4 regions of the Streptosporangium sp. NPDC020072 genome follow, and region 2 is predicted to be linked to each of the others. Evidence: riboswitches for the same ligand, from Rfam matches in the RefSeq annotation. Region 2 holds a riboswitch; each other region holds the start of a gene.
The links. Region 2 has a riboswitch for cyclic di-AMP ahead of ABZ470_RS00080 (hypothetical protein). Riboswitches for the same ligand answer to the same signal wherever they lie in the genome.

Region 1: another riboswitch for cyclic di-AMP. It lies ahead of ABZ470_RS10955 (NlpC/P60 family protein); the one in region 2 lies ahead of ABZ470_RS00080 (hypothetical protein).
Region 3: another riboswitch for cyclic di-AMP. It lies ahead of ABZ470_RS02330 (C40 family peptidase); the one in region 2 lies ahead of ABZ470_RS00080 (hypothetical protein).
Region 4: another riboswitch for cyclic di-AMP. It lies ahead of ABZ470_RS06975 (C40 family peptidase); the one in region 2 lies ahead of ABZ470_RS00080 (hypothetical protein).

Annotation. Positions count from the first base shown of each region.
Region 1 covers NZ_JBEYAB010000004.1:284,727-292,276, reverse strand. The annotation lists gene ABZ470_RS10960 (amino-acid N-acetyltransferase) at 280-915, opposite strand; cyclic di-AMP (ydaO/yuaA leader) riboswitch at 1,250-1,401, shown strand; gene ABZ470_RS10955 (NlpC/P60 family protein) at 1,407-2,456, shown strand; gene ABZ470_RS10950 (LuxR C-terminal-related transcriptional regulator) at 2,627-2,827, opposite strand; gene lysX (bifunctional lysylphosphatidylglycerol synthetase/lysine--tRNA ligase LysX) at 3,499-5,001, opposite strand; gene ABZ470_RS10940 (type III pantothenate kinase) at 5,068-5,850, opposite strand; gene ABZ470_RS10935 (L-aspartate oxidase) at 5,850-7,550, opposite strand, start outside.
Region 2 covers NZ_JBEYAB010000001.1:14,875-22,424, reverse strand. The annotation lists gene ABZ470_RS00105 (site-2 protease family protein) at 1-921, shown strand, start outside; gene ABZ470_RS00100 (MarR family winged helix-turn-helix transcriptional regulator) at 964-1,482, shown strand; gene prfH (peptide chain release factor H) at 1,497-2,141, opposite strand; gene ABZ470_RS00090 (RNA ligase RtcB family protein) at 2,149-3,324, opposite strand; gene ABZ470_RS00085 (winged helix-turn-helix domain-containing protein) at 3,642-4,307, shown strand; gene ABZ470_RS00080 (hypothetical protein) at 4,304-5,281, opposite strand; cyclic di-AMP (ydaO/yuaA leader) riboswitch at 5,284-5,418, opposite strand; gene galT (galactose-1-phosphate uridylyltransferase) at 5,490-6,569, opposite strand; gene ABZ470_RS00070 (DeoR/GlpR family DNA-binding transcription regulator) at 6,566-7,354, opposite strand; gene ABZ470_RS00065 (metal-dependent phosphohydrolase) at 7,437-7,550, opposite strand, start outside.
Region 3 covers NZ_JBEYAB010000001.1:475,729-483,278, forward strand. The annotation lists gene cimA (citramalate synthase) at 1-1,095, opposite strand, end outside; gene ABZ470_RS02320 (branched-chain amino acid aminotransferase) at 1,546-2,640, opposite strand; gene ABZ470_RS02325 (3-isopropylmalate dehydrogenase) at 2,823-3,869, opposite strand; cyclic di-AMP (ydaO/yuaA leader) riboswitch at 4,018-4,232, shown strand; gene ABZ470_RS02330 (C40 family peptidase) at 4,220-4,927, shown strand; gene ABZ470_RS02335 (hypothetical protein) at 4,985-5,176, opposite strand; gene serA (phosphoglycerate dehydrogenase) at 5,453-7,042, opposite strand; gene ABZ470_RS02345 (hypothetical protein) at 7,251-7,550, shown strand, end outside.
Region 4 covers NZ_JBEYAB010000003.1:137,128-144,677, forward strand. The annotation lists gene ABZ470_RS06965 (M48 family metallopeptidase) at 1-627, opposite strand, end outside; gene ABZ470_RS06970 (hypothetical protein) at 624-1,406, opposite strand; gene ABZ470_RS06975 (C40 family peptidase) at 1,502-1,885, opposite strand; cyclic di-AMP (ydaO/yuaA leader) riboswitch at 2,154-2,312, opposite strand; gene ABZ470_RS06980 (NlpC/P60 family protein) at 2,770-3,717, opposite strand; gene ABZ470_RS06985 (NYN domain-containing protein) at 3,903-5,225, opposite strand; gene ABZ470_RS06990 (response regulator transcription factor) at 5,412-6,089, opposite strand; gene ABZ470_RS06995 (histidine kinase) at 6,146-7,348, opposite strand; gene ABZ470_RS07000 (hypothetical protein) at 7,458-7,550, shown strand, end outside.

The DNA of each region.
Region 1 (7,550 bases), on a different contig from region 2:
GTTCGGCTGTGAGGCCTCCGATCGATATCCCACGACTGTCACATCGGGATCGAGTTCTCCGGGGGCTCGACCCGCGTTCTGTCCGTATTGCGGATGCCCCGACGGTGTGCGGTCGCGCTCGGGATCATCCTGCGGATACGGTGGCTGTCCGGTGCTCACCGCGTCACCTCACTTCGACTGCGCATGTGGCACATGTCAGACTCACATGCTTGCTGGTGCACAACGTATCGACATAGGTAACAACAGTCACCTTTCCGATCAGTCAGCACCACGGTCAAGCTAGTGGCCCCGCGGTGTCAGATGGAGCAGCATCCGGGTGTTTCCCAAGGTGTTCGGCTTGACGTGCTCCAGATCAAGGAACTCTGCCACACCTTCGTCATAGGAGGCGAGAAGTTCCGCGTAGACCTCCGGCGCGACGGGTGTGCCCTGGATCTGCCTGAATCCGTGTCTCGCGAAGAAATCGATCTCGAAGGTGAGACAGAAGACCCTGCGCAGTCCGAGGTCTCCGGCGACGCCGATGAGACGGGAGACGATCCGGTGGCCGATTCCCATACCCCGGCAGTCGGGATCGACGGCGACCGTGCGAATCTCGGCCAGGTCCTCCCACAGGACGTGCAGTGCTCCACAGCCGACGACCTTTCCCGCCACGTCGGCCACCCAGAACTCCTGGATGTCCTCATAAAGGGTGACGGTCGCCTTCTCCAGCAGGCGCGGCCCCGCTCCGGCGTAGGTGTCGACCAGGCGGCGGATGGCGCGGACGTCCGGCGTCCTGGCCCTGCGCACCGTGATCTCCGCCGACGATCCTTCCGGGACGTCGCCGGAGACCGCCGCCGACTCCCCTTCCGGGGCCTCCGGGGAAACCTCGTCCCGGCCGGGTACGGCCCGCACCGGGGACTGTTGCGCAACCTGCTCCATGACTGATCAGAGTACGTCCTCGTCACCGCTTGTTTACGGCCTGCCCTTATCTCGGCCGCAGGGTCCGCCGGATGAATCTCGCCGTCTTCTTCGCGCCCCGGGAGGCCGCCCGGCGGGCGTGCCTCGACCGGCCCCGTCCGAAGGCCCGGACCTGCGAGAATCTCCGCCCCCGTGCCAGGGGAGGCGGATGCCCGGCGTGGCACATATGTCGATCATGAAATTGCGTGACCCGACCGTGACATTTCAGTTGCGAAAGCTCCACCGGCTTCACAGTTCTGGTTGAGCATGAACCGCCAATTGCACTAATGTCCGTCCTCGATGTCAGCACCCGTAAAGTGCTGCGCCGCCGAATCCCCGACTCGGGGAACCGGGGACCCACCCTCCAGCCGTCCCCCGGGGTGAATCCGATGTGCCACCGGCGCCTCGGTAGGGCTGCCTCCGGCCCGAACCCGTCAGCTAACCCGGTAGGCGGCCGAGAGAGGAGCCTGTTGGTGAAGCGCACGCGCAACCGTGGGAGAGAGAGCGCGGGCGGGAACGCCCGCCATCGAGAACACCGGGTGCGCAGGCCGCGGCACAAGGTGGTGATCGCCGGGCTCGCCTTCGCCTCCCTGCTCCTCGGCGCCCCCTTCGCCGCGACCGCGGAGCCGAAACCGAGTCTGCAGGAGCTCGCCAAGCAGGCTGAGAAGCTGCACACCGAGATCGAGACGCTCACCGAGCAGTACAACGGCGGGCGGGTCAAGCTCAAGCAGGCGCAGCGCGCCGCGGAGAGCGCGAAGAAGACCCTCGCCGCCAGCGAGTCACAGCTGGCCGAGCGGCGCACCAAGGCCACCCTGCTCGCCCAGAGCACCTACATGGCGGGTGGGCTCGCCTCGGCGCTGGCCTTCACCCAGTCGTCCAACCCGGACACCTTCCTCGACCAGGCCACCACGAACTACGCGCTCCAGCAGCAGCAGAGCGAGGAGGTCGCGCAGGTCAGCAAGGCGATCGAGACCGCCCAGCGCGCGCAGGCCAGCGCCAAGGCCCGCACCGACGAGGTCAAGGACCTCCTGTCCGACCTCGGTGACCGGCGGACCAAGATCGAACGGCTGGTGAAGCGGGTCGAGAGCGACCTGTTCAGCGAGGTGCGTTCGCAGGCCGGGCGCAACCGGGGCAGCCGGGTCAAGGTCAACGTGCCGATCATCGGCTCGGGCAAGGCCGCCGAGGCCGCCCGCTGGGCCCTCACCCAGCAGCTCAAGCCGTACGTGTGGGGGGCCGAGGGCCCCAACTCCTTCGACTGCTCCGGCCTGGTGATGTGGGCCTACCAGAAGGTCGGCATCAGCCTGCCGCACTACACGGGCGACCAGTGGACCGCGGGCACCCACATCTCCTCAAGGAGCGACCTGCGCCCGGGAGACCTCGTCTTCTTCTACAGCGACCTGCACCACGTCGGGATCTACATCGGCGCGGGCCTCATGGTCCACGCGCCGCAGACCGGCGACGTCATTCACATCGCCCCGATCGACAACCGTCCCTTCGCGGGCGGGGTGCGCATCGCCGACTGAGCCGCCTGAACCGCCCGGACCGCCTGAACCGGCTGGGCCGGCCGGACCGCCCCGAACCGCCGACGGCGGTTCGGGGAAGGACGCACCCGGGTCGCGTACGGCCACAGCGGCCCCTCAGGGGGCCCCTGCCGTACGCGGGGGCCCGGGACGGCTTCGGGTAAGGGCTCGCCTCAGATGAGGCGTCTGCGGGCCGCCCAGGCGACCGCCTCGATGGCCGTCGCCACGCCGATGCGGTCGCAGATTCCGCGGAGTCTACGGCGGACCGTTCTTCCGCTGATGTCGAGGCGGCGTCCGACCCGGTCGACCGTGACGCCCTTGGCCAGCTCCGCCAGCAGCACGAGATCCTCATCTGTGAGGCCGACCTCGCCCATGCCCAGGAGGCTGTCGCCGCGACGGGAATCCACTTCGGGATATGCCATCTGGAGTCGCTCCCCCCGCACCTGCTAATCGAGGCGTGAGTTGTCTGGAATCAGTGTCGCCCGTCAGGAACGGTAAACGGCTTGTTCAAAGGTCGTCAAGTTCCACACTTCATAGAGGTAGCACGCGCTGTTGACATAGTGGTCGCTACGTGAAGTACTCATGATATGTCGGCGCCTTTATGGTTAAGTCACGGACAAGTCAGGGTCCGTGGCCGGGGGCGCCCGCCGCGCGCCACGTCCTCGCAGACCAAGGTTTCGCCGGAGCCCCGCCGACCACGGCCCCGGCGCCGGTCGGCCGTATGGTTATGACCTATATGTGAATTTCGCCGGAAAAAGTGGAGCCCTTCCGCGCGCTTCGCCGAGCGCCTCACTACCCCTTGACGTGGCGGTTGGAAACCCTCCGCAATGGGAGGATGCCATGCCCCAGATTTACGGCATTCGGCGCAAATCTGGCGTAACGTGCCGTTTACCGTACGGTATCGAACACACTGGAAATAGAGTTTCCGTCCTCCGTTTGGCCCCAATCAAATCACCGGGCTCCGGGTCCCCACATGAGACCGGGCCCGCCGCCCGGCCCGCCGTGAGGGGAGCCGGGCAACGGGCCCGGTGCAGGGAAGGAAGGGTCAGCCCGTGGGCTTGACCAGCGGGAACAGGATGGTCTCGCGGATGTTCTTACCGGTGAAGGCCATGATCAGACGGTCCACGCCGACCCCCACGCCACCCGTCGGCGGCATGGCGTACTCAAGGGCCGTGAGGAAGTCCTCGTCGAGCTGCATGGCCTCCGGGTCGCCGCCCGCGGCGAGCAGGGACTGCTCGGTGAGGCGGCGGCGCTGCTCGATCGGGTCGCTCAGCTCCGAGTAACCGGTGCCGAGCTCGGTGCCGAACCCGATCAGGTCCCACTTCTCGGTCAGCAGCGGGTTGTCCCGGTGCGTCCTGGCCAGCGGGGAGGTCTCCAGCGGGTAGTCCATGACGAACGTCGGCTGGACGAGGGTGTGCTCGACGAGCTCCTCGAACAGCTCCTGCACGAGCTTGCCCTGACCCCACTTGGCGTCCCAGTGGATGTCGCGCGCGTCGGCGAGCTTGCGGACCTGGTCGAGCGGGGTCTCGGTCGTGACCTCCTCGCCGAGTGCCTCGGAGACCGAGCCGTAAACGGTGACCCTCGGCCACACCGGCAGCCCCAGGTCGATCTCCTGGCCGTCGTGGACCACCACGGAGTGCCCGAGGGCGGCCACGACCGCCCGCTGGATCATCCGCTGGGTCAGGTCGGCGATCCCGTTGTAGTCGAGATAGGTGCCGTAGGCCTCCATCATCGTGAACTCGGGGTTGTGGGTGGCGTCCGCGCCCTCGTTGCGGAAGTTGCGGTTGATCTCGAAGACCTTCTCGATGCCGCCCACCACGAGCCGCTTGAGGTAGAGCTCGATCGCGATGCGAAGGTAGAGCTCCATGTCGTAGGCGTTGATGTGGGTCCTGAACGGCCTGGCCGCCGCCCCGCCGTGGATCGGCTGGAGCATCGGCGTCTCGACCTCCAGGAACCCCTCCTCGTGCCAGAAGTCACGGATGGACCGCACGACCGCGCTGCGGGTGTAGGCCATCTTGCGCGCCTCGTCGTTGACGATGAGGTCCACGTAGCGCTGGCGGACCCGCGCCTCGGGGTCGGTGAGCCCGGCGTGCTTGTCCGGCAGCGGGCGCAGGCACTTGGAGGTGATCGTCCAGCTGTCGGCCAGGATCGACAGCTCGCCCCTGCGGGAGGTGATGACCTCGCCCACGACGCCGATCTGGTCGCCGAGGTCGACGTCGCGCTTCCACGCCGCCAGGGACTCCTCGCCGACCCGGTCCAGGGAGATCATGACCTGGAGGTCGGCCGAGCCGTCGCGGATCGTGGCGAAGCAGAGCTTGCCGCCCGTGCGCGACAGCATGACCCGACCGGTGACGCCCACCCTGTCGCCGGTCGCGGTGTCGGCGTCGAGGCCGGCGTATTTCTCGCGGACATCGCCGTTGGTCGCGGTGCGCGGGAAGTTCACCGGGTACGGCTCGACGCCCTCCGAACGGAGGCGGTCGAGCTTCTCCCGGCGCACGCGCATCTGCTCCGGCAGATCGTCGGCTGGGGTGGTCACTTCATCGGTCACAGGACAAGGTTACCGATGTCCGCCAGAGGGTGTTTCCCGCTTTTTCTCCGCGAAGGAGACCGGGCCTCAGGTGGTGTTGCGGTGGTAGATGAGCCGCAGGCCGATCAGCGTGAGCCACGGTTCGTGCACGTCGACCGAGCGCGCCTCGCTGACCACCAGGGGCGCCGCGCTGCCGGTGGCGACGACGGTGACCTCGTCGGGGTCGTCGGCCAGTTCGGCCGCCATCCGCTCGACGATGCCGTCCACCTGCCCGGCGAAGCCGTAGATGATGCCCGCCTGCAGCGCCTCGACCGTGTTCTTGGCGATCACCGAGCGCGGCCGGATCAGCTCGACCTTGTGCAACTGCGCCCCGGCCGCGGCCAACGCGTCCACCGAGATCTCGATGCCGGGGGCCGTGACCGCCCCGACGTACTCGCCCTTGGCCGAGACCGCGTCGAAGGAGGTGGCGGTGCCGAAGTCGACGATGACGCACGGCCCGCCGTACAGCTGGATGGCGGCCAGGGCGTTGACGATCCGGTCGCTGCCGACCTCCTTCGGGTTGTCCATCCTGACCGGGACCCCGGTGCGGATGCCCGGCTCGACGATCACGGCGGTGACGTCGCCGTAGTAGCGGCGGCACATCTCCCGCATCTCGTTGAGCACGGACGGCACGGTCGAGCAGAGCACGATGCCGTCGACGTCGGTGCCCTTGAGCAGCGGCGACTGCCCGAGCAGCCCCTGCAGCACGACCGCGATCTCGTCGGCGGTGCGCCGGGCGTCGGTGGCGATCCGCCAGTGCTCGATGACCTCCTCGCCCTCGAACAGGCCGAGGACGGTATGGGTGTTACCGACATCGATGGCGAGCAGCATCAGTTCCCCCGAAGGTCCAAGGCGATGTCAAGGGCCGGCGCCGAGTGGGTGAGCGCGCCAACGGCAAGATAGTCAACCCCTGTTTCGGCTACGTCACGAGCCGATTCCAAGGTCAACCCGCCGCTGGCCTCAAGCCGGGCCCTGCCCGCGACCAGCCGTACGGCCCGCGACATCTCCTCGACGGTGAAGTTGTCCAGCAGGACCTCCTCCGCCCCCTCGGTGAGGACCGGCTCGATCTGGTCGATCCTGTCCACCTCGACCTCGATCGGCAACCCCGGGTAGGCGTCCCTGACCGCGCGGAAGGCCTCGGCCACCCCGCCCGCGGCCACCACGTGGTTGTCCTTGATCAACGCGGCGTCCGAAAGGGACATGCGGTGGTTGACGCCGCCGCCGCAACGCACCGCGTACTTCTCCAGCGCCCGTAGCCCGGGAAGCGTCTTGCGGCTGTCCCTGATCCGTGCGCCCGTGCCCTCGACGGCCCGCACCCACCGGTCGGTCAGGGTGGCCACGCCGGACAGGTGGGTGAGCAGGTTGAGCGCCGTGCGCTCGGCCGTGAGCAGGCCGCGGGCCGGGCCGGAGACGGTCATCAGCACGTCACCCCGCGCCACCCGTTCGCCGTCCTTGGCCACGCGTTCGACCGTCAGGCGGCTCCCGCCCACACGGGCGAACACCCCTTCGGCCACGGCCAGTCCGGCCACGACGCCGTCGGCCCTGGCGACCACGTCGGCGGTGGCGGTCAGCCCCTCGGGGATCGTGGCGAGGCTGGTGACGTCACCGGCCTCCTGGAGGTCCTCGGCCACGGCGACCTCGATCAGCGCCGCGACCTCGGCCGGTTCGACGCCCGCCTCGGCCAGGGCCGCCTCGACCCGCGGCGGCAGCGCGTCGGAGCCTCGTCCGTGCGGCACATATGTCATGGTCGTTCCCTCCGCTGTCAGGGTCACGTCGAGGTGCCCGAGCCACCATTCATCGTTCCGTCCGGCGAAGTCATCACGCCAGTGCGACCCGCGGGTCTCCTCCCGGTCGCGGGCCGCGGCGACCAGCGCGGAGGCGACCGTCAGCAGGTTCGTGGTCTCCCACGACTCCGTGCACGGCTCGACCGCGACCGGGGTCCACCGGACGTTCAGCAGCGCCTTGGCGGTCTCGCCCAGGGAGGCGCCGCTGCGCAGCACCCCCGCGCCCATGCTCATGTGCCCCTGGATCCTGGGCCTGGCCCTGGGGTCGATCAACCCGGCCTGGCGTCCGTCGTCGACGGGCTCACCGGGCGCGGGCCGTACGGCGCGCTCGGCGTGGATGTCGTCGGCGATGCGGCGGGCGAACACCAGGCCTTCGAGCAGGGAGTTCGAGGCCAGCCGGTTGGCGCCGTGCACCCCGGTGCAGGCGACCTCTCCGCAGGCGTACAGGCCGGGCACGCTGGTACGGCCCCGCAGGTCGGTCCTGACGCCTCCGCTGGCGTAGTGGGCGGCCGGGGCGACGGGGATGGGCTGGGTGACCGGGTCGATCCCGTGTTCGAGGCAGACCGCGAGGATCGTCGGGAAGCGGGTGCGCCACTTCTCCGCGCCGAAGTGCCTGGCGTCGAGATACATGTGGGCGGCGCCGGTCTCACGCATCCGCCGCGTGATCGCCTTGGCCACGACGTCGCGGGGAGCCAGGTCGGCCAGTTCGTGGACGCCCTTCATGAAGCGGTCGCCCTCGGCGTCGAT
Region 2 (7,550 bases):
GTCATGGCGGGTGGTCCCGCGATGAACTTCGTGCTGGCCTTCGTGCTGTTCGCGGTCGTGCTGATGGGCTTCGGCGTCGGCGTCCTGACGAACCGGGTCGACGCGGTCCCCGAGTGCGTCAAGACCACCGCCGAGTACACCAAGAACCCCAAGTGCACCTCCGCCGACCCGGCGAGTCCCGCCGCGGCGGCCGGGTTGCGGCCCGGCGACGTCATCGTCTCCGTGGCGGGCAAGTCGACCCCGACCTGGGAGGAGGCGACCCGGGCCATCCGGGGGCACGGCGCAGGACCGGTCGCGATCGGCATCACGCGGGGCGGGCAGGCGGTCACGCTGAACGCCACCCTCATCGCCCAGGACCGCGAGTCGCTGGACGTGCCGGGGAAGATCGAGAAGGGGGTCGGCTACCTCGGTGTCAGCCCCACGACGGTCATCGAACGGCAGGGCATCGGCTCGGTGACCACCCAGATGTGGAACCTCACCGCGGCGACCGCGGGCTCGCTGATGCGCTTCCCCGAGAAGATGGTCGGTGTGTGGAACGCCGCCTTCTCCGGTGAGGAGCGCGACAAGAACGGCCCGATCGGCATCATCGGGGCGGGCCGTATCGGCGGTGAGATCGCCGCCTCCTCCGCCCCGCTGGAGAACAAGGTCGCCACCTTCATCAACCTGCTGGCGGGCTTCAACCTGGCGATCGGCCTGTTCAACCTCATCCCGCTGCTCCCGCTCGACGGCGGGCACATCGCGGGCGGTCTGTGGGAGGGCCTCAAGCGGGCCTTCGCGCGGGTGACCCGCCGTCCCACACCCGGGCACGTGGACATCGCCAAGGCGCTTCCGCTGACCTACGCGATCGCCTTCGTGATGGTCATCATGGCCGGTCTGCTGATGTACGCCGACCTGGTCAACCCGGTCCGTCTGGCCGGCTGAATCCTTCCGGGAACCGGTCGTGCGCACCGGTAAGGTTGCGTCGTGAGGGACGTAACGCCGGGAGCGGCGATCGACGTGGCGCTGTTCAGGCTGCGCAGGATCTGGGCGCGGCCGCTGCGTCCGCGCCGGGCCGCCGATCAGCACCGGGCGGTGCAGATGTCGAACGTGATGGTCGTGCACGCGGTGCACAAACTGAACCTGAGCGTTCCCGAGGTGACGGTAGGGGCCGTCGCCGAACAGCTCGACGTCGACCCCTCCACCGCGAGCAGGCTGGTCAACGACGCGGTCGGTGCCGGGTTCGTCGAGCGTGAGGAGTCCGAGGTGGACGCCAGACGGGCCAGGCTGCGGCTGAGCCCGCGAGGCCGACGGGTGCTTGAGGTGGTCGTCGCCTCCAGGCGAGCCTACGTGGACAGCCTGATCGCCGACTGGGACGAGGGAGACCGGGAGGTCTTCGCCAGGCTGCTCACCCGTTTCGCCGAGGAGAGCGTGGCCCACCCGCCGGACCTGACACATCTCGACCGGCTCATCGCGGAGGCCATCGCGGAGACGGCCGTGGGCTGACCTCGGGCAGGCCGTCACGGCCGTCGGCGGGCCGGTTTCCGCTCCGGCGTCTCCGGACGTTCGACACGGACGGGGTCGCCGCGTACGAGCTCGTCGTGGACGTGCCAGCGGGCGGTGGTGACGGCACGCTCCGCCGTCTCGTCTCCGTCCTCGATGCGCTGCCGCAACAGCCGCATGGCGATGCGGCGGTTGAGGCTGAACTGCCGTTCGGTGTCGACCACGACGACGATCCCCGAGGGCCGGTGGGTCGCCCGTACCGCCGTGCTTGCCTTGTTCCGATGCTGGCCGCCGGGGCCGCCGGTACGGCAGGCGACGACGTCGACGTCCGCCTCGGTGAACGTCGTGCGCGGGGCGTCGACCTGGCACGGCTGGGCGATGACGTACCAGTTCTTCCGGCCCGTGCCGGTGCGGTACGGGCTGGCGGCCTGCCAGCACAGGGTTCCGGTCCATGAGGCGGCGAACGCCTCGGCACCGGCTCCCGACATCTGGATCAGGACCGATCGGTAGGTGTCGGGCCGGTCGCCGGGAACGACCTGGACCCGGCGGGTCTCCAGGTTCTGCCGGGCGGCGTCGACTTCCAGGCGGCGCAGCAGGCGGGCCAGGGCCCAGGCGCATTCCTGCGGGCCACGTCCGGCCGACAGGAGCAGGTGGACGCTCACCTCGGCCTCACCGCCGGCCTCGCCTGCGGCGCTGGTCCCGCTGGGGCGCGGACCCGAGGTCGGGTGTCTTGTAGGTGACCAGGGGGACCGTGGTGGCCACGGGCGTGGCCAGGCCGTGGCCGACGAGGTCGGCGATCACCTGCTCGATGCGCTTGTAAGCCGTCGGCGCCTCCTCGAAGAGGAGCTGACGGTCTCCGCACACCACCAGCGAGCCCACCGGCGTGCGGCGCAGCTCCTCGACCGTGTGCTTGGCCCGGCCCCGGCGCAGGGCGTCCGCACGCGACATCTTGCGTCCCGCGCCGTGCGCGACGGAATGGTTGGCGTCCGGCCCGGCGTGGGCGGCCACGAGATAGGAGGGGGTGCCTCGCGTCCCGGCGATGAGCACGTCACGGCCGTCACCCGGTGCCGCCCCCTTGCGGTGCAGGTAGACCCCGTCGCGGACCTCGACCAGGTTGTGGCACTGGTCGAGGAACGGCTCGGCGGGCTCGGCCCCCAGAGCGTGGGCGACCCGGGCCGCCAGCAACCGCCGGTTGAGCGATCCCCAGCGTACGGCGTCGTCGTGCATCGCCAGGTAGGCGCCGGGATCAGGGGCGGGGCCCGCGCCGTGGACCGCGGTGTGCTCCCGCAGGATCCGTTCGCCCAGCCCCCGGGAACCGCTGTGGACGACGAGGACGAGGTCGCCCGCGGCGAGCCCGAGACGGCTCGCGTGGCCCGGGTCGAAGACGGTCCCGATCCGGGCCAGCTCGACGAAATGGTTGCCCCGGCCGACCGTCCCGAGGCCCTCGACGTGACCGGCGGGGATGTCGCCCTCCACGACGGCCCAGGCCGGATCGTCGGCGTCCTGCTCGGGGTCCAGTGCGCGATCGAGGTCGGGGAAGCGGGCGGCGAGCTTCTCGGGCACGGCGCGCTTGAGCTTCATGGGGAACACGGCGATGCCGCAGCCGATGTCGGAGCCCACCAGGAACGGGTACAGCACGGTCGACGCCATGGCGGCGCCGATGGGGGCGCCCTTGCCGGGGTGCAGGTCCGGCATGGCGGCGACGTGCGTCATGCCGTCGAGGGCGGCCACCTGGTGGCACTGCGTGAGGGCGTCGGACTCGATCCAGCTCTCAGGGGAGGCGAACACGGCGACGGTGGCCGGGCCTGCGGCCGTGGACGGCAGAGGGGGGCGTTGTTGCGACAAAAGGCTCTCTTCCCTTAAAAGGGGCAGGCTGACAGCGCCGCGGGGCGCGTTGACGCCGTGGCGTCTCGGAGTGGCGGGGCGCTGTCCGTCAGAGCGTCATGGACACGGCGCCATGAACACCACGTTCCCTGAGCCCGCCACGCGAGGGCAAACGGTTTTGCGCCCACCGCCGTCTCGCGACCCGGCCGGCGTACGGGAAGCACGAGGCCGGCTCCTTCATCGAAGCCCGGATGAGCAGCGCGATCGGTAGTGGCGGAGAGTCTTTTTCTGACTGTGTGAATGCTGGTCGGTGAAATCACACCTGGCAGGGAGGTGGCATGGAGGCGTTGGCCTCCAAGGGGCCGGGCGGGGAGAGGTGCCGGCTGGACGAGCGGCGCCTGCAGCGGCTGCGGGCCGGGTTGGAGCGTGGTCCGGCCGCGCACGGATATGTGGAGGACCAGCGCTGGACGCCGGTCCGAATCGCCGACCTGATCGCGGTGTTGTTTCACGTCCGCCACACCTTGCGTGGGGTGTCGTGTCTTCTGCACCGCCTGGGCTGGAGTCCGCAGATCCCTGCGCAGCGGGCTGTTGAGCGTGGCGAGGGGGTGATCACCTCGTGGGTCGTCGAGGAGTGGCCGGCGATAGAGGGCGGCGCTCGACCTGGGCGCCCGGCTGTGCTGGGAAGACGAGTGCGGGCAGAACCTGAGGCCGCCCCGGGGCCTCCTGGACGTGGATCTTTACCTCGCCGTCGACCGGCGGCCTCTCGACGACCAGTGTGCCGGTGTCGGCCTCGGGCACGCCCCGGGAGCTTCGTGACCACTTCAACCGTTGGCGGATGCGTTGCCGCGCCCAGAGCGCCGAGACCGTGGGCACGATCGCGGCCGGAGGCCCAGGAACCAGCCACGTTTGTGAGCGCGGTCCAGCCGGTGGCTCGGATCCACTCGACCAGGTCCAGGGTGGCCGGCTCGATCGAGCGCGCCGCCGCGGGGTCCGATCTTCTCTAGTACATCGAGATGTGCACGTGGTCGTAGTGGTTGGCGGTCACACCGCCCCGGTTGGACATGGCACGCCAGCCGGAACCGGTGTTGATGCGCTGACGCCAGATGACGTACTTGACGCCGAGCCTGTCCCTGTTCTTCAGGGCCCAGGCGGCGAGCTCGTCGCCGAGCTTGACGTTGGCCGCGGTGGGCATGGACCCGCCGGTGCTCATCATGAAGTCGCAGGCCCGGCCGAGGGGGTGCTCGCCCCCGTCGTTCGCCGATCGGTAGCAGCCCACCTCGTGGGGCAGCTGGAAGGCCTGTCCGACGGCCTCGCGCATGATCCGCGTGCGGTCGGTGATGTTGTCGGACCCGGTGGGCAGCTGGGGCGCCCAGCTGCCGTCGGAGCGGCGCCCCGAGCCTGTGGGAACGAGCTGTTCGAGCTTGTCCTCGATCACGCGGATGACCTTCTCCGCGTCCTCACGCTGAACCTGCACCGTCTTGGCCTCCTGCTCGATCTGCCTGGAGAGCTGGGCCGTCCTGTCCGCGGCCTGTTTCATGAGGTCCCGGCTCCGGGCGAAGCCCTGCAGCTGGGCGATCTGCTGGGCGGTCAGCTGTTCCATGACGGCCGCGCCGCCCACCTCGGGGGCCGACAGGATCGAGGGAAGGTCGAGGGGGCCGTTCTGGTAACGGATCTGGACGATGGAGGCGACCTCCCTGCCCGCCTCGGCGTAGGCCGCTTCCGCCTGGCGCAGGTCGGCCTGCGCGACCTTCTCCGCCTCCTGCGCCTTCTTCAGCGACTCCCGTTTGGCGGCGTACGCCTCGATGAGCCGGTCGACTTTCTTGTTGAGCTGGGTCAGTTCGGCGCGGAGCCGGGATTCGTCGGGCTTCGGCGCGGCGCCCGCCGTTCCCGTGCCGCCGAGGGCGAAGGCGAAGGTGAGGGCCGAGGCCAGGCAGGCGGCGGCCGTACGTCGATGGAAAGCGGGGGACAGAGCCGTCACAGCTCTCCTCTCCTCACGCCGACCGGGTTAGCTGACGGGTTCGGGCTGGAGGAAGCCCTTCCACCGAAGTGGTTCACCCCAGATGCATGGGTCCCCGGTTCTCAGGTGAGGCACCTGAGATTAGGCATATCGTGCTGTTTGTCCGATGCGTGAGGATAGTAATGGTAAAAAGGTGACCGCGCGACCCCGAGTCGAGACCGATCGGTGATCATTCCGTGACAACGGCGCGCAGGCGCCGAGCTGTCTCCTCAGGCGGAACGTCGTTCACGAAGGCCCCCATGGCCGACTCGGACCCGGCGAGATACTTGAGCTTGTCCGGCGCCCGGCGGATGCTGAACAGCTCAAGATGCGTGTACGCCAGGTCCCTGTCCACCCGCACCGGTGCCTGGTGCCAGGCCGAGACGTACGGCATGGGCACCCCGAACAGCCCGTCCAGGCGGCGCAGCACCTCGGTGTAGAGCGGTCCGAACGCCGCGCGCTCGGCGGGGTCGAGTCCGTCGAGGCCGGGAACCCCGCGGTGCGGGTAGAGATGGACCTCGACCGGCCAGCGGGCCGCGGCGGGCACGAACGCCGTCCAGTGCTCGTTGGCCGCGACCACACGCTCGGCGGCCTCCCGTTCGGCCGCGAGCACGTCGGCGAAGAGGTCGCCACCGGTGCGCTCCCTGTGCCGCCGCGCCGCGCCGAGCAGGGTCCGGGTACGCGGGGTCACGTAGGGATAGGCGTAGATCTGGCCGTGCGGATGGGGCAGGGTGATGCCGATCTCCGGGCCGCGGTTCTCGAAGCAGAACACCTGCTCGACCCCGGGCATCGCGGAGAGCGCGACGGTGCGGTCGATCCACGCCTCCATCACCAGCTCGACCCGCTCGGGAGAAAGCATGGAGAAGGAGGAGTCGTGCTCGGAGGTGAAGCAGACGACCTCGCACCTGCCGACGCCGGGCCGTACCTCACTCAGGCCGCCGACCTGCGGGTAGGCGCCCAGGTTGGTGGAGAAGGACGGGAAGCGGTTCTCGAAGACGGCCACGTCGTAGGTGGGGGAGGGGATCTCGGTCGGACGGCCGGGCGCCGACGGGCACAGCGGGCACTCGTCGGCGGGCGGCAGGAACGTACGGCCCTGCCGGTGCCCGGCGACCGCGACCCACTCCTCGGTGAGCGGGTCGTAACGCAGCTCGGAGGCGGCGGGCCTGGGCGGCAGGTCGCGCGTGTCGACCGCGCCGCGCGCCGCGTCGTCCCGCAGGTCGAAGTAGAACAGCTCGCGGCCGTCGGCCAGGTGGGTCGCGGTGCGCCTCATCGGTCGCGGGTCCCGTCACCGGCGACGACCAGCTCACCGACCCTGGCGGCGAGTTCCTCGCGGGCCTCCCGCCCGAGCCCGGAGTCCGTGATCAGGACGTGGGCCTCGGACAGCTCGGCGATCGTGCTGATCCCGACCGTCCCCCACTTGGTGTGGTCGGCGGGCACGACCAGGCGGTGCGCCGAGGCCACGAGCGCCCGGTCCGTCTCCGCTTCGAGCAGGTTGGGGGTGGTGAACCCGGCGCGGGCGCTCATCCCGTGCACGCCGAGGAACAGGGTGTCCACGTGCAGCCCTCTGACGGCCGCGACGGCCACCGGGCCGACCAGCGCGTCCGAGGGGGTGCGCACCCCGCCGGTCAGCACCACGGTGCGGTCGGCGCGCGGCGCGCGGTGGAAGACCTCGGCGATCCGGATCGAGTTGGTGATCACCGTCAGCTCTGGCACGTCGGTCACGAAGTGGGCGAGCGTCCAGGTGGTGGTGCCCGCGGAGAGCGCTATCGCCGTGCCCGGCCTGACGAGCCCGGCGGCGTGCCTGGCGATCGCCTCCTTCTCCGACTGCTGACGCGCGGACTTGGCGGTGAACCCGGGCTCCTCGGTCGAGCCGGGTCCCGTGGCCGTCGCCCCACCGTGGACCTTCTCCACGAGACCGCGCTCCGCCAGCGCCTCAAGATCCCTGCGGATCGTCATGTCGGAGACACCGAACTCGCGGACCAGGTCGGCGACCCTGACCCCGCCAGTGCCGCGCACCCGTTCGAGAATCACCTGCTGCCGCTGCTGGGCGAGCATCGATCCCCTCCTTAATCCACCAGACTCCAGCAAATTACCACAGACTCACAGGAGTGAATGTTGGATTATGGGGGTTAAGTGCTCACAGTCGCTCAAGTTCGGCATGGATGTTGGCCCGCGCCCGCGTCTCAAGGTCCGCGACGTGGAAGATCACGGGAAGGTCGAGCAGCGAGCGCAGCACCGCGGCCCTGCCCTG
Region 3 (7,550 bases), 460 kb from region 2:
CTCCTTGACCCGTTCGACGAGGACGCGCGAGGTGTCCGGCGACAGGTCGTAGCCGAGTTCGCGCCCCTTGAGCTCGACGGAGGCGCGGCCCGCCATGTCGGAGACGAGCATGCGCATGTCGTTGCCGACCAGGGAGGGGTCGATGTGCTGGTAGAGGTTGGGGTCGACCTTGATGGCGCTGGCGTGCAGCCCGGCCTTGTGAGCGAAGGCGGAGACACCCACGTAGGGGGCGTGGGAGTTCGGGATGACGTTGGTGACCTCGGTGATGGCGTGCGCGACGCGGGTCATGTCGGCCAGCGCCTCCTTCGGGACGAGGTCGAAGCCCCGCTTGAGCTGGAGGTTGGCGACCACGGTGAACAGGTTGGCGTTGCCCGAGCGCTCACCGTAGCCGTTGGCGCAGCCCTGTACGTGGGTGGCGCCCGCCTTCACCGCGGCCAGGGTGTTGGCCACCGCGCAGCCGGTGTCGTCGTGGCAGTGGATGCCGATCCTGGCCGTGGTCGCGACGGCGGCGGCGACGACCTCGGCGAGTTCGTCGGGGAGCATGCCGCCGTTGGTGTCGCACAGGGCGATGACCGAGGCCCCCGCCTCGGCGGCGGTGCGCAGGACTTCGAGCGCGTAGGCTGGGTTGGACTTGTAGCCGTCGAAGAAGTGCTCGGCGTCGAGGAAGACTCGCTGGCCCTCCGCACGAAGGTGAGAGACCGTGTCGCGGATCATCGCGAGGTTCTCCTGGAGAGTCGTGCGAAGGGCCAGCTCCACGTGCCGGTCGTGACTCTTGGCGACAAGGGTCACGACCGGCGCGCCGGATTCGCGCAGCGCGGCGACCAACGGGTCGTCGGCGGCCTTGACACCTGCTCGGCGGGTCGCGCCGAACGCGGCTAGCTGCGCGTGCTTCAGATCGAGCTCTGTTCGAGCCCGTCTGAAGAACTCTGTGTCCTTGGGGTTGGCTCCCGGCCAACCGCCTTCGATGAAGCCGACGCCCAGGCTGTCCAGGTGGCGGGCGATGGCCAGCTTGTCCACGACCGTGAGGTTGAGGCCCTCCTGCTGGGCACCGTCACGGAGTGTCGTGTCGTACACGTGGAAGCGGTCGTCGGCCATATCAGTCTCCTTCGCGGGGTTTCGATGTGATTCGCCGCGCGCTCTCTCGGCTCTGAGAAACAAAAAAACCCCTCACGGACGTGAGAGGTCTGCGCGCTGGCGGTGTCCTTTTTCAGCCAGCGCGCCTGCCGATAATGAGCAGACCGTAGAACATGGTGTCTTGGAGTCTGCCACACCCAACCACCACTTGACACATTGATCTCAGGATCTGGAACGCCCGTCCCGCCGACGCGCCCGGAAACCGTTCACGGAGACAGCTCTGACCAGCGGGAACGGCCACCCGAAGGCGACTTTCCCGGATCCGGCCGTGGGACGGCGCCCACGCGCGCACGCCACATGACCCGACGGCGCGCCCGCGGGTGCGGCCGGGGGAGCTCATGGGTTCAGGCCGCCGGCGGCCGGGTGGCGTCGCTGACGCTCCCGGTCGCCGGCGGCCTCGGGTCCGTGAGGTCAGCAGATCTTGTGCACCCAGCCGTGGGTGTCGGGGCGGGAGCCGTACTGGATGCCGACCAGGGCTTCGCGGACCTTGGCGGTGACCGGGCCCTGGGTGCCGTCGCCGACGGTCCAGGCGCGGTCGGCGCCCTTGACCGAGCCGACCGGGCTCACCACGGCGGCGGTGCCGCAGGCGAAGACCTCGGTGAGGTCGCCGGACTCGCAGCCCGCCTGCCACTCCTCGATCGACAGGCGGCCCTCCTCGGCGGTCAGGCCGAGTTCGGCGGCCAGGGAGAGGATCGAGTCACGGGTGATGCCGGGCAGGAGGGTGCCGGTCAGGGCGGGGGTGAGCAGCCGGTCGCCGTAGACGAAGAACAGGTTCATCCCGCCCATCTCCTCGACGTAGCGGTGCTCGTTGGCGTCGAGCCAGACGACCTGGTCACAGCCCTGCTCGACGGCCTGGCGCTGCGCGACGAAGGCCGCGGCGTAGTTGCCGCCGCACTTGGCGAAGCCGGTGCCGCCGGGGGCCGCGCGGGTGTACTCGGTGGACAGCCAGACCGAGACGGCCTTGGCCGCGCCGAAGTAGGCCGCCGCGGGAGAGGCGATCACCATGTAGCGGTAGGTCCGAGAGGGGTAGTTGACGCCGAGCGCGGGCTGGGTGGCGATCATGAAGGGGCGCAGGTAGAGGCTGTGGCCCTGGGTGGTCGGCACCCATTCGCGGTCGGTCTGCACGAGCAGTTCGATCGACTCGACGAAGGCCTCCTGCGGCAGTTCGGGCATGGCCATGCGCAGCGCCGACTGGTTGAAGCGGGCGGCGTTGGCGTACGGCCTGAAGCAGGCGATCGAGCCGTTCTCCTGCCGGTAGGCCTTCAGCCCCTCGAAGAGTTCCTGGGCGTAGTGGAAGACCGACGTCGCCGGGTCGAGGCTGAGCGGGCCGTACGGCGTGAGCCGCGCGTCGTGCCAGCCCTCCCCCTCGGTGTAGTCGATGGAGATCATGTGGTCGGTGAAGGTCTGACCGAATCCGGGATTCGCCAGTACCTGCTCGCGCTCGGCCGTGGAGCGAGCGTGGTCGGAGAGCTGCACGTCGAAGGTCAGCTTCTGAGCGGTGGTCATGGCGGCGGTCCTTCTCTTCGTGGCGGAGTGCACCTACGGTCCATTCTGGGACGGAGCAGGCACCGGAAAACTACTGCATATATGCCAAAATCCGGCAGCCTGCTCGGTGAGACGAACAAAAAAGACGCGCCCGGCGGCTCTGCTGAGCCACCGGGCGCGTCTGGGGTCGTGCGGGCGGCTTGTCAGCCGGCTACTCGGGCGGTGATGTCGTCGCCGATCTCGTGGGTGGTACGGCTCGCCCACCCGGTCTGGCGCTCGACCAGGTCCTCGGCCACGGCCTGCTCGACCTTGGCCGCCTCCTCGGTCAGGCCGAGGTGGTCCAGGAGCATGGCGACCGACAGGATCGTGGCGGTCGGGTCGGCCTTGCCCTGGCCCGCGATGTCCGGGGCGCTGCCGTGGACCGGCTCGAACATGCTGGGCGCGGTGCGGTCGGGGTTGACGTTCCCGCTGGCCGCGAGGCCGATGCCACCGGCGACGGCGGCGCCGAGGTCGGTGATGATGTCGCCGAAGAGGTTGTCGGTGACGATCACGTCGAACCGCTCCGGCTGGGTGACGAAGAACATCGAGGCCGCGTCGACGTGGTAGTAGTCGGTGGCGACGTCGGGGTACTCAAGGCTGACCCGGTCGACGGTACGGGACCACAGGTCACCGGCGAAGGTGAGGACGTTGGTCTTGTGGATCAGCGACAGCTTCTTGCGCGGCCTGCTGAGCGCCTTCTCGAAGGCGTAGCGGACGACGCGCTCGACACCGTAGGCGGTGTTCAGCGACTCCTGCGTGGCGATCTCGTACGGCGTGCCGCGGCGCAGCACACCACCGGCGCCCGCGTAGAGGCCCTCGGTGCCCTCACGGATGACGACCATGTCGATGTCCTCGGGGCGGGAGCCGCCCAGCGGGGTCGCGACGCCGGGGAAGAGCTTGACCGGACGCAGGTTGACGTAGTGGTCGAGCTCGAAGCGGAGCTTGAGCAGCAACTCGCGCTCCAGGATGCCCGGCGGCACACTGGGGTCGCCGACCGCGCCGAGCAGGATCGCGTCGTAGCCGCGCAGTTCGTCGAGGACCGCCTCGGGAAGGACCTCACCGGTTCTGTGGTACCGGCCGGCACCCAGGTCGTAGGTGGTGGTCTCCACCTTCGTTCCGACGGCTTCGAGGACCTTCAGGCCCTCGGTGACGACCTCGGTCCCGATCCCGTCTCCAGGGATGACGGCCAGACGAACATTGCGCGAATCCATAACGGGCACCCTATCTGCTCTGTCTCGACAATCGAACCACCGATCTCACCCCTCGGACACTTCCCGCCCCGGAAGGCCCTGAAAAGTTTGTCCTATTTGCGATCTTTTGACCGTTTCGTTAAGGTCCTGGCCATTCGTATCGTCGCCTAATTCGCGCAGGCCATCCCCCTCTTTCGGTCCGCGCGGAGCCGGGGAACCACTTCCGGGGTCCACGGGGCGTCCGAGCCGCACTCCGTCTGGCGGAGCACGTTTCCGGCGTTTTCCACGAGGCCCCTCGGGGCGAGTCGGCGCCACCACGCGCCGTAGGGCGACCTCCACGCCCGAGCCCGACAGCTCACCCGGCCGGCCCTATGGAAGGAACGGTCCTGAACGGCAAGACCTACCCCCGTGTCCTGACCCTGATCGTCACCGGCTCGACCATCCTCGCGACGCCCGCCGTCGCACTGGCGGACTCCTCCCTCACCACCTCCTCCCCCACTCCTCTCCTCGCGCTCGCCGCCGCCGGATTCGCCCTCGCGCACCCGGCCCCCACCGCGGAGAGCTCCCGGACCCCGCTCACCACTCCCGCCGTCGAACCCGCCCCGGCCGGCTTCTCCGGGACCGCGCGGAAGGTCCCGGCCTGGAAGAAGGCGCTGAACTGGGCGATGTCCAAGCGCGGCACACCGTACGTCTGGGGCGGCACGGGCAGGGGCGGCTTCGACTGCTCGGGCCTGATGCTCCGCGCGTACGGCGCCGCGGGCATCCGGCTGCCCCGCACGACGACCCAGCAGTACTCCGCGTTCGCCAGGAAGATCTCCTGGAAGAACCTCAAACCCGGTGACCTGGTCTTCTTCCACAACCTCGGTCACGTCGGCATGATCACCAAGCCCGGTTACATGGTCCACGCCCCGCGCAGCGGCGACGTGGTCAAGGTGGAGAAGCTGCAGGCCTGGCGCCGCGCCAGCTTCGCGGGAGCCGTACGGCCGGACCCCAAGGGGGTCGAACTCGCCGACGAGCGGGCCGAGCTGGACACGGCGATCAGGCAGTCGACCCAGGCCGGTACGGCCCTCGCCCGCTGACCCACGCCTCTCCCGGTCCCGGGCGCCGCACCGCCCGTGGCCTCGGAGGGACCCGGCTCAGGAGGAGTGCGGGGGCACTCCGCCGTTGTCGCGGCGGTCCAGCGCGGTCTGCAGGGCCTGGGCGGCCTCGTTCTCGTTGTCCTCGGGACGGTTCCAGGGATACATGTCGTACATGACGCTTCTCGTCTCGTTCGCACGGAGCTGGCTGAAGGAGGAAGGGGAGCCTGGACCCTGGTCACGGGTCCTCATCGGATCGCGGATCCGGATCACGGATCGACGGGAAACCGGGGCCGACGAACGCCATCACACCGCGGCGAGTTGCCGGCCCGCCCCTGTGTCAGGCCTCGCCGCGGCAGGTAATAAGTACGAGAACCTGGCGCATTACCAGCCATAATAACCGGCCCTCCGCAATCTGTCTCACCCCTCGTGCAGGCTTCTCACATATTGAGACGAGGCTCGGCCGGAAAAGCAGACGGCCGCCGCCCCGCGAACGGGGACGGCGGCCGTGGGAACCGTGCTCCGGGATCAGTCGGCCAGGTCGACCGAGCGGCCGCTGTCGGCGCCGATCTCGCCGCCGATCTGGTCGATCACCTCGGCCGGGATGGCGGAGTCGACGGTCAGCGCGATGAGGGCCTTGCCGCCCTTGGCGTCCCTGGCGACCTGCATGGAGGCGATGTTGATGCCGTGGTCGCCGAGGATGCGGCCGACGACGCCGACGACGCCGGGGCGGTCGTCGTAGGTGAAGAACGACAGGTGGTCGGTCGGCTCGATCTCCATCTGGTAGCCGTTGACCTCGACGATCTTCGTGACCTGCCGCGGGCCGGAGAGCGTGCCGGAGACCGAGACGGCGCGGCCGTCGGCCAGGACACCGCGGACGGTCACCACGTTGCGCCAGTCGGGGCTCTCCGCGCTGGTCACCAGCTCGACGGTGACGCCGCGGTCCTTGGCCAGGAGCGGGGCGTTGACGTAGGTGACGGAGTCCTCGATCACGTCGGTGAAGACGCCCTTGAGGGCGGCCAGTTCCAGCACGCGGACGTCCTGGGAGGCGATCTCACCGCGCACCTCGACGTCGAGCCTGGTGGCGACCTCACCGGCGAGGGCGGTGAAGACGCGGCCGAGCTTCTCCGCCAGGGGCAGACCCGGCTTGACGTCCTCGGCGACGGCGCCGCCCTGGACGTTGACGGCGTCCGGCACGAACTCGCCGGCCAGGGCCAGCTTCACGCTGCGCGCGACCTGGGTGCCGGCCTTCTCCTGGGCCTCGTGGGTCGAGGCGCCCAGGTGCGGGGTGACGACGACCTGGTCCAGCTCGAACAGCGGGCTGTCGGTGACGGGCTCCTTGGGGAACACGTCGATGCCCGCGCCCGCGACGCGGCCTTCCTTGATCGCGGAGTAGAGGGCGCCCTCGTCGATGATGCCGCCGCGCGCGACGTTGATCAGGCGAACCGACGGCTTGACCTGGTGCAGCTCGCGGTCACCGATGAGCCCGACGGTCTCCTTGGACTTGGGCAGGTGCACGGTGATGAAGTCGGACTCGCGCAGGACCTCTTCGAGGGAGGCCAGCCTGACGCCCATCTGCGCGGCGCGGGCGGGCTGCAGGTAGGGGTCGTAGGCGATCAGCTCGACGCCGAACGGCTGCAGGCGCTGGGCGACCAGCTGGCCGATCTTGCCGAGACCGAGGATGCCGACGACCTTCTCGTCCAGCTCGACGCCGGTGTACTTCGAACGCTTCCACTCGCCGCCCTTGAGCGCGGCGTGGGCCTGGGCGACGTTGCGGGCCGAGGCGAGGATCAGCGCGACGGTGTGCTCGGCGGCGCTGGTGATGTTGGAGGTGGGGGCGTTGACGACCATGACGCCTGCCTTGGTCGCGGCCTCAACGTCGACGTTGTCGAGTCCGACGCCCGCGCGGGCGACGACACGGAGCTTGGGCGCGGCGGCGATCGCCTCCGCGTCCACCTGGGTGGCGCTGCGCACGATGAGCGCGTCCACGTCGGCGAGGGCGGGCAGGAACTTGGCGCGGTCGGCGCCGTCGGTGTGGCGGACCTCGAAGTCGGCTCCCAGGACGGCGAGACCTGCCTCGGAGAGTTCCTCTGCGACCAGTACGACGGGCTTGTTCACGGGCTGGATCCTTTGGAGACGTGGAGGCTGCGGACGGACCTCACGTAGTCTATCGAGGCTTGTGAACGCGTTCACGAGTGTCCCGCGATCCGAGACGGTTACCCACTTCGTACACCTTCTATGCCTACAAAATTCATCTTGGTCTTGATCTAGATAAAACTTCGCGATTACCCTGATAAGCCGTGGTTCTCTACCTAAGGTTCCGTGTATGAGCATCGGGAACCCCGCTCTCGGCGACGTACTCTCGCAACACGGCAGCCCGCACCGGCTGCTGACGGCGCTGGCCGAATACGGGCTCCTCGTGGCCGTGCGCCCTGATCGCTCCGTCGTGCTCGGCACGACCCAGACCGGCGAACGGGTCCTGCTCGGCTACACCTCGCAGAGCACCTACGCGCGCCACCGCGGCAACCACGCCCTGTCGGCGTGCGACGCCGACACCATCCTCGACATCCAGCGTGCCACCGGCGTGCGCGAGATCGTGATCGACGCCGCCGGTCCGGCGGCGGCG
Region 4 (7,550 bases), on a different contig from region 2:
CAGGGGCTCGACGACCACCGGGTAGGCGAAGGAGGCGAGCATGGTCAGCGCGAAGGCCCCGATCGCCGCGGGCAGCCACCACCGCCGGTAGCGGCGGGCCAGCCCGACCACGGCGACCACCATGATCGCCGTCAGCACGGCGCCGACCGCGGTGTTCTTGATCCGGTCGGCCGACCACGACGCCCAGGTCTGGGTGGACAGGCCGTACTCGCGCAGATAGGTCTCCGCCCACATGCCGAACGGCCAGCGCAGCACCGCGACGGCCGCGGAGATCACCAGCACGCCGAGCAGCGCCCGCAGCCACCACGGCCCCCGCAGGCGGCCCAGCAGCCGCGCGCCGAGCGGGGTGGCGACCAGTACCCCGGCCACGACCAGCGTCAGGCCCAGGGACAGGTAGGACGGCAGGCTCACCGCGGCGTCGAACGCCTCCGCCCTGGCGATCTGCGCCGGGGTGAAGTCACGGGCCGGGTCCGGCGCGACGTACGGCGCCGCCTCGGGCAGCGCCCGCCACGGCGTGGTGAACGCCACGACCGCCAGCGTGATCGCCCCCAGGACGGCGAGCGCGATCCCCGCTCCCCTGGCCCCGCCCCGCTCCCGCGCCGGTGTCTCCTCCACGCTCCGCGTCATGAGAGTTCCCTCCGGAGATGGTCGCGCCACGCGGCGGTGAACTCCGCGCGCGACAGGCCCAGCGTGCTGCCGACATCGCTACCGTAAAGCCTCACCAGCGCCTTCTCACCGAAGCGCTCCGCGACGTACCGGCACGCGAGCCAGGCCTCCTCGTAGGCCTGCGCGAGTCTGGGGGCGCCGGGGGCGAAGCCGTCCCCGGCGGGAAGCTCCGTGGGCAGGACGCCCGCGCGCACCTCGGCCGCGAGCTCGGCCGCAACCGTCCTGACGGCGATCCCCGCGTCCCGGTAGCCCACGTAGTCGGCGAACCCCTCCGACAGCCACATCGGGACCCGCCCGCCCCTGGTGGCGCCGGTCGCCAGATGGGTCAGCTCGTGGGTGATCACCACGTCCCTGCCGGTCTCGCTGAGCCTGGCGTATCCCGTCGGCACCACGACCACCCGGTCCGCGGTCGCCAGCGCGGCCAGCCCGCCGGTCCGCGCCGTCCCCGCGAGCTCCGCGGCCTCGTCGTCGGTCGCGGGCACCACGATCACCGCCCTGACCGGCCCCCAGATCCGCGCGATCGTACGGCAGGCACGGTCGGCCCTGGCCGCGAGATCACGCAGTTCGGCGGGCGGGACACGGTGGCCGACGACAAGGGAGCGCTCGCCCCGGACCACCTCGGCGGCGCCTGGCCACAGGTCGCGGGCCGTCTGCGGCGTGGGCCTCGCCCCGCCGAGCCCGGCGCCCGCCAGCGCGAGCATCCCGGCGAGCACGGCGCGGCGCCCCTTCGGGACGGACATGGCAGCCGATGCTAGCCGACTCCCCGGCCGGAACGTTCCCGGCAGGCGGCGGCCCCGCCCATCCACGGGAGGATGGGCGGGGCCGTCCGCCGCTGTCAGGTGCCGGGACGGACCGCTCCTGCGAAGGCGGACCTGTAGTACCCCTTCAACGTCACGATCCTGACCGACTTGCCGCTGCTCGGCGAGTGGATCATCTTGCCGTGGCCGACATACATGCCGACGTGGCCCTTGCCGTAGAAGAACAGCAGGTCACCGAGGTGCAACTTGCTCCACGAGACCTTCTTCCTGACCGCGCGGTACTGGCTGCCCGTCACCCGGGGGAGGGAGACGCCCGCCTTGCGCCACGCGTACTGGACCAGGCCCGAGCAGTCGAACGCTCCGGGACCGGAGGCACCCCACCGGTACGGATCGCCGATCTGTTTCCTGGCCGTCGCCACGGCCGTCCTGGCCCTGGACCGCTGCCGTGCGGCCCGGTTCATCGCGGCCTTCGCCGTGCGCTTGACACGGGCCTTCGCCGTGTTCGCGGCAGTACCCTTCGACGTGCCCTTCGATGCGCTCTTCGACGTGTCCTTCGCCGTACTCCTGGCCTGAACCGCGACCGCGGTATCCGTCGTCGCCTGTGCTGTTGCCGGCCCCAGTGCCACCGCTCCGGTTGAGGCGGTCAGCGTGAGGACGAATCCGCCCAGGTAAAGGCGGAAAAAGCGCGACAAACGGGGGTTTTGCAGGGTGGTAGACAGGATTTCTCCTTGGGACTTCCACTGATGCCTACCGGGTTAGCTGACGGGTTCGGGCTGGGAAGACGCCCTACGACGGCAAACGCGTCGATTCACCCCTGGCCACATGTCAAGGGCCGATGGTTCCCCGGCTCCGTGCCTCCTGGCTGCACGAACTCGGCGGGCCGCCGTGATGGGAACCGATCCCTTCGGGGAACGGCGGCCGACTGGATATCTATACGGACACCGGCCCGCAGGACCGGCATTCGACGCGGTGGCATGGCTTGCTCACTGCGACCGCCAGAAGGTACCTCGATCACCAAGCCCCGGCAAAGACCCCATCAAATACGAAGATCCACAAAAAGGTTTTCATGTTTACGAAAGGCCTGATAGTGCGGCATCACGATCTTATAAATATGACCCTTGTCACATTCGAAATGATCTTCCAGAGAAGCACAACAAGTGTCACATAAATCACATTTATCAGTGACTTCCCAAAGCGCCCCTTCACCTACAAGGGCGTCGAACAGGACCACTCCGGCGATCCTGGGCATGCCAAACGGGCCGCCCGTTGAACGGACGGCCCGCGGTCGCGAAGGTGTTCAGACGGCCCCCAGAGGCCCCGTGGACGTGGACGGGACCAGGGGGGGTCAGGGGCGGACGGCCCCGAGCAGACGGCCGCCGTAGGAGGAGAGGGGGACGACCTTGACGACGTCCCCGGTCTGGGGAGCGTGGATGATCTTGCCGTTGCCCGCGTAGAGGCCGACGTGCCCCAGGCCCTGGCTGAAGAGGATGTCCCCCGGCTGGAGGTCGCTCAGCGAGACCTTGCGCTTGGCGCCCCAGCTCCACTGCTCCCAGGTGGTGCGGGGCAGGCTCACGCCTCCGCTGCGCCAGGAGGCCTGCACGAACCCCGAGCAGTCCCAGCTGTCCGGGCCGGTGCCGCCGTACCGGTAGGGCTTGCCGAGCTGGGCGAAGGCGAAGGTCAGCGCGGCCCTGGCGTTGCCCGAGGCGGAGCCGTTGTACTGCATGCCGGTGCTGTTGGGGTCGCCCGGCCTGAAGGTGCCGAGGTCGCGCAGCACCTTCGTCTGGATTTTGATCATCTTCTCGACCTTCTCCTTCTCCTCGGCCAGCTCGTCGCGCGTCTGGTCCGCGTCGGCCAAGGCCTGCTTGGCCTTGTCGCGGTTGTCACGCAGCGTCTTGTTGGCCTCGTCGAAGGCGTGCAGGCTCTCGGCACGGGAGGCGGAGATCTGGTCGGCCGTGGCCAGGCCGCTCAGCACCAGGTTGGGGTTGACCTCACCGACGAGGTTCGGCCAGCCGATGGCGCCGCCCTGGTAGGTGGTGACGGCCATGGTGACGAGGTCGTCGCGGAGCCCGGCGACCTTCGCGGACTGCTTCGACAGGTCGGCGTTCAGGTCCGCGTACTTCTTGCGGGCCCTCTTCCACTTCTCGCCCGCCTGGTTGTACTTCTCGACGAGCTGGTCGGCCTGCTCGTTGAGCTTGGCCAGCTTCTGCTTGGTCTGCGCGACCGTCGGCTTCGGCTTGGCCGCCGCACTCCCGATCGGAGTCACGAGCAGGGCCAAGGCCAGTCCCGCAGCCATCGGCACACGCACGAACCCAACCGGCACACCCGCCACGGCCACGACGCCGCCTCCCCACGCAAAGACCACGTAAAGACCTGGGGCGAAATAGTACAGAACCGGTAAGGGTCAGCTCACCTTTTTGGCGGTTTTGTTCTTTACCTGTAGATGTCAGCCAGGAGGCGGCCCGGCCCGGGAAGGACGGATCAGGCGCGTCCGAGCCTGCGCAGGAGCAGCACCGCGGGAACGGGCCTGGCGCCCATCCGGCGGACCGACTCGGCCACCTCGCGGTCGGAGGAGACGACCGCGACGGCCCGTCCGACGGGCTCGGCCCGCACGAGCTGGCGGATCAGGTCGTCGGCGATCTGCCCGGGGGAGCTGAACATCACCCGGACGCCGCGCGGCGCGGAGACCGGCACCGGGCCGTTCAGCTCGGCGCCGTCGAAGACACAGGTCAGCTCGGTGCGGGTCTGGGCGTACAGCGCGCCGAGTCCGGTCAGCAGCCGGTTGCGCTGGTCGGCCAGGGTCAGCGCGCCGTACCCGGTCTTGGTCACGTTGTAGCCGTCCACGATCAGATGGATCTGCGGCAGCGCGAGCAACTGGTCGAGCAGGGCGGGGTCGTCGTCGGCCAGGGCCCGCGCGGGCACCGCCTGGACCCCGTGCCTGCCCGGCGCGACAGAGGAGACGGAGTCGGCGGGCCGGTGGATGCTCGACGGCAGCGCCAGCTCCCTGCGCAGCCCGGCTGCGGCGTCCTGCAGGGCGTCGAGCAGCATGCGGACCTTGGTGTCCTCCACGCTGCGGCCCTCACGGGCGGCCCTTCGCGTGGCCTCAAGCTGGCGTTCGGCGTCGGCCACCCGTTCCCTCAGGCGCCGCAGCTCGCTCTCCCCCGCGCTCCCCGCGGCGGTCGCGGCGGCCTTGGCCTCCTGCGCGGCCTCCTCCATCTCGGCGGCCCGCGCCTCGGCGGCCCTGGTGCGCTCCCTGGCGTCGTGCAGCCTGCGGCGCAGGTCGGAGATCTCGGACCTGGACCCCTTGAGCTGCTCGCGCAGCCGGTCGGCCTCCTCCTTGGCCGAGGCCTTCTGCGCGGCCAGCTGCTCGCGCAGCCGGGTGAGCGTCTGCTCCTGCGCCGACCCCTCGGCGACGGCGGCGGAGCGCTCAAGGTCGGCGCGGGCGGTCTCGACCATCTCCACCCAGCCGGGTGGCCTGGTCAGATAGGCCGCGGCCGCCACCAGCACCGGCTCGGCCGCGGGCGGCACGACACCCTCGGCGAGGCTCTCGACCAGCTCGGGCCAGCTCGCGGCCAGTGTCTCCGCGACCAGCTCGCGGAACTTCTTGTCGGTCTCCAGCTGGGCGGCGATCGGCGCGCCGCCCAGCCTGGCCCGTTTCCTCGGGTCGAACTTGGCGATCCCCCGTAGCGGCGCGGGCATCACGGCCTGCGGCATCGACCCCAGAACCTGGGACGCCAGCTCCACGACGTGTAAGCGGACCTGCTCGGGCAGTGGACGAGACAGGCCCTCTCCGGCTGAACTCATCACGGCCCCTACTCGGATCGGTCTTCACGTCAAGGGTACGGCTACCTCACCCGGGCACCGACCTGGCCGACGTCCGCCGCCCCCCTTCCCAGGCGAACGTGACATCGGCGGCGGGTGTCCGGCCAGGTGCCCCGGCCATGCTCGGCACGGTCGTGTCCATACCTGGCCAATTCAGATCAGAACAGGTCAGATCAAATGACCCGCGTCGTGAACGGTCAGCGCGATCTGGACCCGGTTGTTCAGTTCCAGCTTCGTCAGCACCCGGGAGACATGCGCCTTGACCGTCGCCACGCTCATGTAGAGCTCGGCGGCGATCTCCGCGTTCGACCTTCCCCTGCCGACGGCGAGCGCGACGTCGCGCTCACGCTCGCTGAGCACCGCGAGCGACGCCCGCGCCTGCTCCCTGCGGGTGCCCGCGCCGACGTCGGAGACGTGCGCGATGAGCTGCCTGGTGACGGCGGGCGACAGGATCGGCTCGCCCGCGCCGACCCTGCGGATCGCGGCGACCAGGTCGGCCGGAGGGGTGTCCTTCAGCAGGAACCCCGCCGCCCCGGCCCGCAGGGCCCGGAGCACCTGGGCGTCGGCGTGGAAGGTGGTCAGCACGACCACCTCGGGAGGGGCAGGGGCGGCGCGCAGCCGCTCGGTCGCGGTCAGTCCGTCGACCCTGGGCATGCGGATGTCCATCAGCACCACGTCCGGCCGGTGCGCGGCAACCAGCTCCGGTACCTCAAGCCCGTCCCCCGCCTCGCCGACGACGAGCAGGTCGGGGGCGCCGCCGAGGATCATCGACAGCCCGGCCCTGACGAGGGCGTCGTCGTCCACGATCAGCACGCGGATCGCCTGACCCGCGGGCGGGGAACTCATGTCCGCCACGTTAACCACACCCCGTCACCTCGGCCGTCATCGCCCCGCCGTACGCCTCACGTGGCCCACGGCAGCCACGCGCTGAGCCGGAACCTGCCGTCCTCACCCACACCGTAGGCGAGGCGCCCGCCCACGAGCCCGGCCCGCTCGGTGAGCCCGATCAGCCCCGTCCCGCTGCCCGGGATGGCCCGCCCGGAGGTCGTGGGGTTGCCGATCTCGACGGTGAGCCCGTCTCCCGGCCCTCCCCTGACGGTGACGTCGACCGGGGCCGCGGTCGCGTGCTTGCGCGCGTTGGTCAGTCCCTCCTGGGTGATCCGGTAGACGTTCCTGCCGAGCCCTGCGGGCGCCCTGCCCGGCTCGGCCACCCGCATGTCGAGCGTCACCTCCATGCCCGCGAGCCTGGACTCCTCGACGAGGCCCTCCAGGTCGGCGAGGGTCGGCTGGGGCCGGTCAGGGGCGGTCTCCTCGCCGCCGAGCCGCAGCACGCCGATGACCTCCCGCAGGTCCTGGAGCGCCTGGTGCGCCCCCGTCCTGAGCACCCCCGCCGTCCTGACCAGGTCGTCGCGGGGGATGTCGGGGCGGTACTCCAGGGCCCCGGCGTGCACGCTGAGCAGCGACAGGCGGTGCGCGAGGGCGTCGTGCATCTCCCTGGCGATGCGCTCGCGCTCCATGTGCCTGGCCCGCTCGACCCGCAGCTCGGCCTCGACCTCCGCCCGTTCTGCGCGGTCGCGCAGCGAGAGCACCAGCTGGCGCCTCGCCCTGACGAACATGCCCCACATGATCAGCAGCAGGTAGGACAGCACCGAGAACGCCATCGCCCCCCAGTAGGAGACCTCCGGGTCGGGCCGCCACCACAGCTGGGGGACGAGTGCGAGGACGTGCAACCCGGTGATCGCGGCGACCGTCTTGAAGGGGCGGTGCACCGCGACCGTGAAGAGCGCCACGGCGACGGCTCCGGAGGCGATGCCCGAGGCGAGCGCGGCGGGCACCATGACGAGGGCCAGGCCGACCGGCCAGCGGCGCCGCAGCCACAGCAGCGCGCACGCGGCGGCCCCGACGATCTGGTCGGTGAGGACGACGGCGTACGGGGTCGAACCTCCGGGTCGCATGGCCAGCGCGGTGGCGAGCCCCAGCAGCGCGGCCACGACGAAGACGACGATGTCGACACCCCAGTCGCGGGCCGAACGCCGCGTCGGGGACCGCTCGCCCGCCAGGTCACCGTGCAGGACCGCGGGCAGCAGCCACCGATACTCCGTCACGTTGTCCGAGGGTAGGACCCATCCGGAACGTCCGGTACCGACCAAAGTCGATGTTCCGCCGACTTTCGGCCGACGCGGCCCATCCGGTCCCCGCGTCACCATCGAGGGCATGAGAGCGACCCTGCGGATCCTCGGGAGCGTCTGCGTCGTCCAGGCCGCCGGCGGCGTGATCGGCGAGTTCGGGGGGCCGGGGAGCCTCGGC